4 regions of the Streptomyces sp. NPDC058751 genome follow, and region 4 is predicted to be linked to each of the others. Evidence: riboswitches for the same ligand, from Rfam matches in the RefSeq annotation. Region 4 holds a riboswitch; each other region holds the start of a gene.

Region 1 (2,188 bases), on a different contig from region 4:
CGACGCCTTCACAGCAGGAGCTCTTCCGGTACCTGGAGGACCGCTTCGAGTGTGCCCGGGCCTGTGCCGAATGCGCCAGGACCGCCACGCTGCGCGCGAGCCTCATGGATCCCGACGGGCCGAAGCGGCAGGAGACGGCGCGGCGTTCGGGCATCCTCTGCGCGGAGGTCTGCGAGGCGACCTGCCATGTGCTGTCCCGTCATCCCGGGCTGAGCGACCGGGAGCTCCGCGTCCGGCTGGAGTGGTGCCGGGACGTCTGCCTGGAGTGTGCCGCGGCCTTCGACGGGTGTCCCGGGGCGGAGGCCGCCGCGCAGGTCTGCCGTGAATGCGCCCGCGCTTGCGCGGACTTCGTCGCCACGCTGCGGTGAAGCCCCGAGCGGTCCGGATCGAGCGGCCCGGATCGAGCCGCCCGGATCGGGTCACCCGGATCGATCCGTCCGGATCGGGTCGCCCCGGTGAGCGGTGAGCGGTGAGCGGTGGGCGGTGAGCGGTGGGCGGTGAGCGGCGAGCGGTCGGGCCGGTCAGGCCGGTCAGGCGAGCGGGCGTCCGGCGCGGACGTTCCAGCGGCCCGCGCGCCCGCTCAGCTCCGTGACGGTGAGCGGTGGCACGTCCACGCGCCAGAACGCCTGCTCCGGCGCCCCCAGCACCCGCACCACCAGGGCCCGTACGACCTCGGGCTCCACCACGGCGACGGTCCGGCCGCCGAAACCGGCCGCCGCGTCCAGGTGTTCGGCCACCCGGTCGCAGAACGCCCGCACCGACTCCCCGTCGTGCGGTGCCGACTCCGGATCGGCGAGCCAGCGCGCCACCGCCTCCGGCTCCTGCGCGCTCACCTCGGCCAGCGTCGCCCCGTGCCAGCGGCCCACGTCGAGAGGCGCCAACTCCGGCGCCTCGAGCGCGCCTTCCAGTCCGAGCGCCGCCGCCGTCTGCCGGCACCGCACGGTGGGGGAGACCCACAGGCGCCCGCCCGCCGGAACGCCGCCCGCGTCGGCCGCCGACCGCGCGGCCCGCAGGCCCGAGGCGTCCACCGGACTCCCGTCGTCGAAGCGGGCCTCTCGCAGCGCCTCGCTGGTCGCCGCGGAGATCAAGGTCACTCGGCTGGTCATGCCATCACTCTCATGTGTCGTGGACCCGGGCCGTGTTCCACGTTCCGGGCCCGTGCCTCGTCCGTCGTCCGTGACCCTGGGGCGCACGGAGTGCCGGAGTGCGCGCCCTTGGCCGGACCGCCGGCTTCGCGGTACGGTCACATGGATATTGACGACGGTTCGGCGGAAGCCCGGTGGAAATCCGGCACGGTCGCGCCACTGTAAGCCCGACGCACGCCACTCCGGCCGGGGGTGACGGAAGCGGGCGAGTCAGACCCGTGGCCGTCGTCCTGTGCACCACCGAGATGGGACGCGAGTTCCCCAGGAGGTTCTGCCCCATGGCGCAGTCCGTCGTCCAGCCGACCGTCACGCCCGCCGCCGTTCCCGAGAAGCTGCCGATCGGCGCGATCGCCCCCTGGGCGGCGTTCTTCGGCATCCTGATGCTGGTCCTGCTCTACTTCGTCGGCGCCGAACAGGGCGCCACCGCCCTCGTCTCCGGCGAGAACGTCCACGAATGGGTCCACGACGCCCGGCACCTGCTCGGGTTCCCCTGCCACTGACCGCGCCGGGGAACGTACGAGCCGCGACATCCGGCGGCCGGGAAACCGGCCGGCACGAGGGGGCGGTGCCCGGGAGACCGGTCACCGCCCCCTCGCGTGCGCCCGCACCCCACACCTCGCACCTTGCACCACGTACCTCGGCCCCGGTGTCCTTCCCGGTGCCGGCGTCATCGGCATTCCCAATTTCTGGAACACGTTCTACGGTGTGCGCCGTCAGGTCGGGCCCGGAGGCAGGAGGCGCCGTGCATCTCGAATACACGCCGGAGCAGCAGCGGCTGCGGACCGAACTTCGTCTCTACTTCGCCGAGTTGGTACCGGACAACGCCTACGCGCGCTACGCGGACCCGGCGGCGCAGAAGCGCTTCTACCGTGAGACGATCCGACGCCTCGGCGCGGACGGCTGGCTCGGGGTCGGCTGGCCCGAGGAGTACGGCGGGCGGGGGCTGACCCCGATGGAGCAGTTCATCTTCTTCGACGAGGCGGCCCAGGCCGGGGTGCCGCTGCCGCTGATGGCGCTCAACACCGTAGGGCCGACGATCATGC
Region 2 (2,188 bases), on a different contig from region 4:
CAGCAGCACGGGATTCATCAGCGCGGTCGGCTCCACCCGGGCGGCCTGCGCCTGCATCGCCTGCGCCCGCCCGATCTCCGCGCCCTCACGCGTCACGAACGAGTTCAGGGACATGTTCTGCGCCTTGAAGGGCGCCACCTTGACGCCCTGGCGCACCAGCCACCGGCAGATCCCGGCGGTCACGACGCTCTTGCCCGCGTCGGAGGTGGTCCCGGCGATCAGCAGCCCGCCGCTCATGCGGTGTGCCCCTTCCTGGTGGACGAAATCCGTCCGGTCGTGGAGAGCAGAGCCCGTCCGGCCCCGGAGAGCAGAGCCCCTCCGGCGGCGCTCACGCCGAGCGCGAGCCAGCCGACGCGCCGCGAGAGCCGTACGGCCCGTTCGATGTCCCGGACGTGGACGGCGCGCCCCGCGCCGTTGAGCACGGGCCGGTGCTCGACCCGTCCGCCGTACGAGAGGGTGCCGCCGAGCCGCACACCGAGCGCGCCCGCGAACGAGGCCTCCACGGGCCCGGCGTTGGGGCTCGGGTGCTCGCGGGCGTCCGCGCGCCAGGCGCGCACGGCACCGCGCGGGTCGGGTCCGGCCACGGCGGCGAGGACGGCGGTCAGCCGGGCTCCCGGCCAGCCGGCGAGGTCGTCGAGCCGGGCGGAGGCCCAGCCGTAGCGCCGGTGGCGGGGGGACTTGTGCCCGACCATGGCGTCGAGCGTGTTGACCGCGCGGAAGGCGACGAGCCCGGGCACACCGCCGACGGCGCCCCAGACCAGGGCGCCGACGACGGCGTCGGAGGTGTTCTCGGCGACGGACTCGACGACGGCGCGCGCGACGCCGTCGGCGTCCAGAGCCTGCGGGTCGCGTCCGCACAGGTGCGGCAGCCGCTCCCGGGCCACGCCGAGGTCACCGGCCGCGAGCGCGCCGCCGATCGCCCGTGCCTCGCGGCCGAGGGAGGTTCCCCCGACGACGGCCCAGGTGGCGGCGGCGGTCAGCGCGACGGACGCGGCGGGCGAGGTGCGGACGCGACGGCTCGCGAGCGCGGCGAGTCCGGTGGCGCCGCCGACGCAGACGGCCGTGTGCAGCGCGCCCCACCCGCGGTGGTCCCGCCACAGTGTCCGCTCCACGGCCGCGGCGGCCCGCCCGAAAGCGGCGACCGGATGCCCCCGGCGGGGATCGCCGAGCAGCAGGTCGCCGAGGAGGCCGGCGGCGGCGCCGTACGCGAAGACGCGATCGGCACGCACGGGGTCAGCCGGCCGTGGGGTGGAGCGGAACCCTCGTACTTGGCGGAACGGGCAACGGGCAGCCGCGCATGGCTATATGTCCTCACTCAGGGTGTCCACGCCCTGGTTCGACGAGACCGGCGGTGAGAGTTCCTGGCTCCCGGGGAGTTCCTTCCCCGATGACAGTGGCGGGACCGCGCCGGATTCTCACCGGCTTCCTCTCATGCCGCCGTACTTGGCTCCGGCAGTCCACCACGGGGTGTGAACGGCCGTCAACTGGCTCTTGACCTGCGGAGGGACAGTGTGCGCAGGCCCACATACGCGTGGGGCGCGGGACGGTGTTCCGTCCCGCGCCCCACGCGCGGTACCGCTCCGGGCGGCCCGGTTCCGGGCCGCCGGTGCCGGGCTACTTCATGACGATCAGGGAGATGCCGTACGCCACCGCCGCGGCGCAGGCCGCGAAGCAGACGTACGCGCCGGTGGCCGCCGCGACCGCGGAACCGCCCTGGGCGGACTCCTTCTTGGAGAGGCCGGCGACGCCGAGGGTGAAGAGGGCGACGAGGGCGACGCTCACTCCGAGGGTGACCCCGAAGACGGACCCGAGGGCTGACCAGTCGATGTGCATGCTGTTTCTTCCTTCGGTTTCTCAGGCCACTCGGGACTGCGCCGGCTGGTTCACCGCGGCCTCGACCGGAGCCGGGATGGTGGCCGTGAGGCCTTCGGTCACCGTGCCGACCGGGGGCGGGGCGACGGCGGCGATGGCCTGCGTCACCACACCGGCGGGCTCCTCGTCGTCGTTCACGTTGGTGTGGTCGACGACCTCGTGGCGCGAGCGCCGCCAGATCGCGAAGCTGGAACCGACCAGGAAGACGGCGACCAGAGTGGTGCCCCAGGCGCCGAAACCGGTCACCCATTCGGCGAGCGCGCCGACCAGGGCGGCGGCGGGCAGGGTGAGGACCCAGGCGACGGCCATGCGGGTC
Region 3 (2,188 bases), on a different contig from region 4:
TTCTTCTCGCTCGGGCTCGCCGAGGCGCCGGCCGCGACCGGGGCGGGACCCGTGGCGTTGAGCTGTGCGACGAGGTCCTTGCCGCCGAAGTCGCGCGGGTCGGTGCCGGTGGCGTGCGCGGCGAAGATCAGCTGCGCGTACGCGGCCGGGCCGGACTTGGCCGCCCAGTCCGCGGAGTTCTTCTCCAGCCAGGCGAGCGGCTTCTGCGCGTCCTTCGTCGCGCCGATGGCGGCCAGGGCCACGACCGCGTCCGCCGTGTTGCCGTAGTCGGGCTGGTCCTCGGCGCCGGGCAGCGCGGACTTCAGGTACGAGGTCTTCGCCATGGTCTTGGCGAGGTACTCGGCGCCGTTGCCCGCCGCGTCCGCCAGGTTGGGCTCGTCACCGATGTGGCAGCCCGTGAGGTCGAAGGCGTTGCCGGTCGCCGCCACGAAGCCCTGGCCCATGCCGGCCGTCACGCCCGCCGCGGTCGCGTCCGCGTTCGCCGCGAGCTTGCCCTTCTTGTCGGGCTGGTAGGCGAAGGCGCCGTCGCCCTCCGCGTCGCAGGCCGTCGACAGCTTCAGCAGGGCGTCGTGGGGGGACTTGCCGTCCTTGGTGACGCTCGCGGGCTTCGTGCCGACCGCCTTCAGCGCGCCGATCACGACGGACGTCGAGTTGGTGTCGCTGGGTCCGCCGGCCATGTAGCCCCAGCCGCCGTCCTTGTTCTGCGCGGACTTCAGCCAGGCCACGGCCTTGCCGGTGGCGTCGTCGTGCCCGCCGAGCGCGCCGAGGGCCTGGACGGCGGCCGCGGTGCTGTTGGTGTCGACCTGGGTCTTCGCGTCGCACGCGGCACCCGCGTCGGCGCGGTACGCGGCGAAGGCGCCGTTCGCGCACTGCTGGCCGGTCAGCCAGTCCACGGCCTTGACGGCGGGCTTCACGCCGACGGTGTGCTGGGCGAGCAGCGCGAGCGACTGGCGCCAGACACCGTCGTAGGTCGGGTCGGCGGAGCCGAACAGGCCCGAGGGGAGCGCCACCGAGGGGGTCGGTGAGGGGGACGAGCCGGCGGCGGTGGCGGCCGGTGCGGCGACCGCCCCGATGACGGCGGTGGCGGCCAGTACCGCTGCGGTGCGGCGAACAGACATGACTCTCCCTGCGGGGAGCCGGGCAGCACCGGGCACGCTCAGGCATCCGGGCGGCTCCGGCTCCGTATCCCTCGACGGTGCCGGCCGTCGGCGGGCTGCCGAGGGCACGAGCCGGTCACGTCCCGTGCGAGGCGATCCGGCTCACCACCGAAGTGGCTCACGGTTGCGGGTCAGCGCCGGATTTGCACCGGCTTCTCCTCGTAAGGGTGTGATGACGACGCGCACACTCTACCGGCCGTGCGGAATCGGTCGGTTGTCGCGTGCGGCACTGGCCCGGGGTGACCTGGGCGACATCCGCTAGGTTCGGGTCATGCGAACCGGGAGACTGCTCGGCTCGGGGCGTTCTGCGGACGTCTACGAGATCGACGAGGCGTGGGTGCTGCGGCGGGACCGTGCGGGCCGGGGCGACGCCGCGGCCGAGGCGGCGGTGATGCAGCACCTGCGCTCGCACGGCTATCCGGTGCCGGGTGTGCGGGCCGCGGCCCGCGGGGACCTGGTGATGGAGCGGCTGTCCGGGCCGACCGTCCTGGAGGCGTTCGGGCAGGGCCTGCTCTCCGCCCAGGAGGCGGGGCTCGTCCTGGCCAGGCTGCTGCGCAAGCTGCACGCCGTGCCCGCGCTGATCTCCGCCGACCCCGGTGTCCGTGTCCTGCACCTGGACCTGCACCCCGGCAACGTGATGCTCACCCCGGACGGGCCGAAGGTCATCGGCTGGTCCGGCGCCGAGGAGGGGGCGCCCGCTCTCGACTGGGCGATGTCCGCCGTGATCCTCGCGCGGGTCGCCGTCGGCGGCGAGGCGGCCGGGGACGTGGCCGGGGAGGTGCTGGAGGCGCTGCTCGACGGGAACGAGGACCAGGTGACCGAGGCGGGGCTCCTGGAGGCGGGCCGGCGCAGGGCGGCCGACCCGGCGGCGAGCGCCGACGAGGCCGGACTCCTCGGCGAGGCGGACGAGTTGGTGCGGGAGCTGTTGGGCGGCTGAGGGGCCGGGACGCGGGAGTCGTCGGACGGCCGAGGGACCGGGGGCAGGGGAGTCGTCGGGCGGTCGGTCCGTGCGGTGGTCTCAGACCGCCGCG
Region 4 (2,188 bases):
CGCTGCTGGGCGGCTGGGCGGTCGGCATGCTCTACGGCACGATCGCCGCCTACGGGGTGGCCTCCCCGACCCAGAAGCACTTCGGCGGCAACTCGAAGGAGATTCCCGGTATCGGGGAGATCGGCTACCTCGGTCTGACCGCGTTCGTCCTGAACGTGGCCGTGACCGTCGTCCTCACCTTCGTCCTCAGGGCGTTCAAGGCCCCGGAGGGCGTGGACGAGACCTCGCCCGGCGACTACACGGCCGACGCGGGCGATCCGGGGGTCGACACCGAGCTCCCGCCGGCCACGGCGGGCGCGACCCACTAGAACGCGGGACCCGTCCCGGACGCGGGGACCTGCCCCGGAGGCGGGGTGACGGGCCGTCGGAGGAAAACCGGCGGCCCGTCGCCGTGCCGGTCGGGCACACTCGCCCCCATGGACATCGTCATCCGGCCCGCCCGGCCCGAGGAGTACCCCGTCGTCGGCGAGATCGCGGCCCGCGCCTACCTCGGGGACGGGCTGCTGGACTTCGGGGAGAGCGACGCGTACCTCGCGAGGCTGCGGGACGTCGCGGGGCGCGCGGCCGTCGCCGAGGTGCTGGTCGCCGTCGAGGGGGACCGGGTGCTCGGCAGCGTGACCTTCGTGGCGGACGCCGGGCCGATGGCCGACTTCGCGCGCGCCGGGGAGGCGGAGATCCGGATGCTGGCCGTCGCGCGGGAGGCGCGCGGCCGGGGTGCGGGCGAGGCCCTGGTGCGCGCCTGCGTCGGCCGGGCGCGGGCCGTCGAGGGCTGCGCGCGCCTCGTGCTGTCCACCCAGCGCACCATGCACAGCGCCCACCGCCTCTACGAGCGCGTGGGCTTCACCCGCACCCCGGGCCGCGACTGGAACCCCCTTCCGGAGCTCGACGACATCCTGCTGCTCACCTACGAGTTGACGCTCCGGCACACTCCGTAGCGCTCTCGGACACCGAGCGGACACAAGATGTGGGGGCAGTCCCGAGGCCCGGCACAAGATGTATGCTCATGGTCGCTGTCGCCGCAGGGGAATCCGGTGCGAATCCGGAACTGTCCCGCAACGGTGTACTTGTGTGTGTTCGCGTTCGCGTGTGCCCGCACCCGCGTCAGTCCGAGGACCTGCCGGCAGCGCGCCCCGGCCGTCCGGCCCGGGTGCCGACGACGTCCGGGCCTCGCGGAATGGGCCGGTGGACGCGGCGCGCTGCTGCCCGAAAGCGCTCCCGTGTGCCCCGAGCCCGCCCGCGAGGCCCCGTGCCGAGCGAGGAGAGCCCACGTGACCATCGCGCCAGCCGATCCGGCTTCAGTGACCGCGCAGCAGGCCCCGGTGGAGACCGACGGTCCCGGGACCGCGCTGCTGCGGACCCTGACGGACCTCACCGCCGACCTCCCCGACGCCGACCCCGGCCGGGTCGCCGCCGCGGCGCTGCGCGGCCGGTCCGCCCGCGCCGACGAGGCCGAGCTGCGCGAACTGGCCACCGAGGCGGCCGCGGGTCTCATCTCCGAGGACCCCGCCTACTCGCGGCTGGCCGCGCGCCTGCTCGCGATCACGATCGCCGCGGAGGCGGCCTCCCAGGGCGTCACCACCTTCTCCGAGTCGGTCGCCGTCGGCCACCGCGAGGGCCTGATCGCCGACCGTACGGCCGCGTTCGTGCGGCTGCACACGGCCCGCCTCGACGCGCTGGTCGACGCCGAGGGCGACGACCGCTTCGGCTACTTCGGGCTGCGCACGCTGCACAGCCGCTATCTGCTGCGGCACCCGATCACCCGCAAGGTCGTCGAGACGCCCCAGCACTTCATGCTCCGGGTGGCGTCCGGGCTCGCAGAGGACGACACGGTCCGCTCGGTGGACGAGGTCGCCGCGCTCTACCGGCTCATGAGCCGCCTCGACTACCTCCCCTCCTCCCCCACGCTCTTCAACTCCGGTACGCGGCACCCCCAGATGTCGTCCTGCTACCTCCTCGACTCCCCGCTGGACGAGCTGGACTCCATCTACGACCGCTACCACCAGGTGGCGCGGCTGTCGAAGCACGCGGGCGGCATCGGGCTGTCGTACTCCCGCATCCGCTCGCGCGGTTCGCTGATCCGGGGCACCAACGGGCACTCCAACGGCATCGTCCCGTTCCTGAAGACGCTCGACGCCTCGGTCGCCGCGGTGAACCAGGGCGGCCGGCGCAAGGGCGCGGCGGCGGTCTA

The links. Region 4 has a riboswitch for cobalamin ahead of ACFW6B_RS33180 (ribonucleoside-diphosphate reductase subunit alpha). Riboswitches for the same ligand answer to the same signal wherever they lie in the genome.
Region 1: linked by a shared signal. The riboswitch ahead of ACFW6B_RS34360 (CbtB-domain containing protein) and the one ahead of ACFW6B_RS33180 (ribonucleoside-diphosphate reductase subunit alpha) in region 4 are both predicted to bind cobalamin.
Region 2: linked by a shared signal. The riboswitch ahead of ACFW6B_RS19795 (cobalamin biosynthesis protein) and the one ahead of ACFW6B_RS33180 (ribonucleoside-diphosphate reductase subunit alpha) in region 4 are both predicted to bind cobalamin.
Region 3: linked by a shared signal. The riboswitch ahead of ACFW6B_RS28915 (prenyltransferase/squalene oxidase repeat-containing protein) and the one ahead of ACFW6B_RS33180 (ribonucleoside-diphosphate reductase subunit alpha) in region 4 are both predicted to bind cobalamin.

What each region holds. Positions count from the first base shown of each region.
Region 1 covers NZ_JBHYPZ010000050.1:6,956-9,143, forward strand. The annotation lists gene ACFW6B_RS34350 (ferredoxin) at 1-368, shown strand, start outside; gene ACFW6B_RS34355 (histidine phosphatase family protein) at 531-1,106, opposite strand; cobalamin riboswitch at 1,245-1,387, shown strand; gene ACFW6B_RS34360 (CbtB-domain containing protein) at 1,424-1,645, shown strand; gene ACFW6B_RS34365 (acyl-CoA dehydrogenase family protein) at 1,888-2,188, shown strand, end outside.
Region 2 covers NZ_JBHYPZ010000020.1:61,012-63,199, reverse strand. The annotation lists gene ACFW6B_RS19800 (cobyric acid synthase) at 1-237, opposite strand, end outside; gene ACFW6B_RS19795 (cobalamin biosynthesis protein) at 234-1,229, opposite strand; cobalamin riboswitch at 1,335-1,478, opposite strand; gene ACFW6B_RS19790 (hypothetical protein) at 1,615-1,833, opposite strand; gene ACFW6B_RS19785 (anion permease) at 1,855-2,188, opposite strand, start outside.
Region 3 covers NZ_JBHYPZ010000035.1:103,630-105,817, reverse strand. The annotation lists gene ACFW6B_RS28915 (prenyltransferase/squalene oxidase repeat-containing protein) at 1-1,118, opposite strand, end outside; cobalamin riboswitch at 1,228-1,358, opposite strand; gene ACFW6B_RS28910 (phosphotransferase) at 1,429-2,094, shown strand; gene ACFW6B_RS28905 (MBL fold metallo-hydrolase) at 2,176-2,188, opposite strand, start outside.
Region 4 covers NZ_JBHYPZ010000046.1:44,131-46,318, reverse strand. The annotation lists gene mctP (monocarboxylate uptake permease MctP) at 1-308, shown strand, start outside; gene ACFW6B_RS33185 (GNAT family N-acetyltransferase) at 417-935, shown strand; cobalamin riboswitch at 988-1,137, shown strand; gene ACFW6B_RS33180 (ribonucleoside-diphosphate reductase subunit alpha) at 1,269-2,188, shown strand, end outside.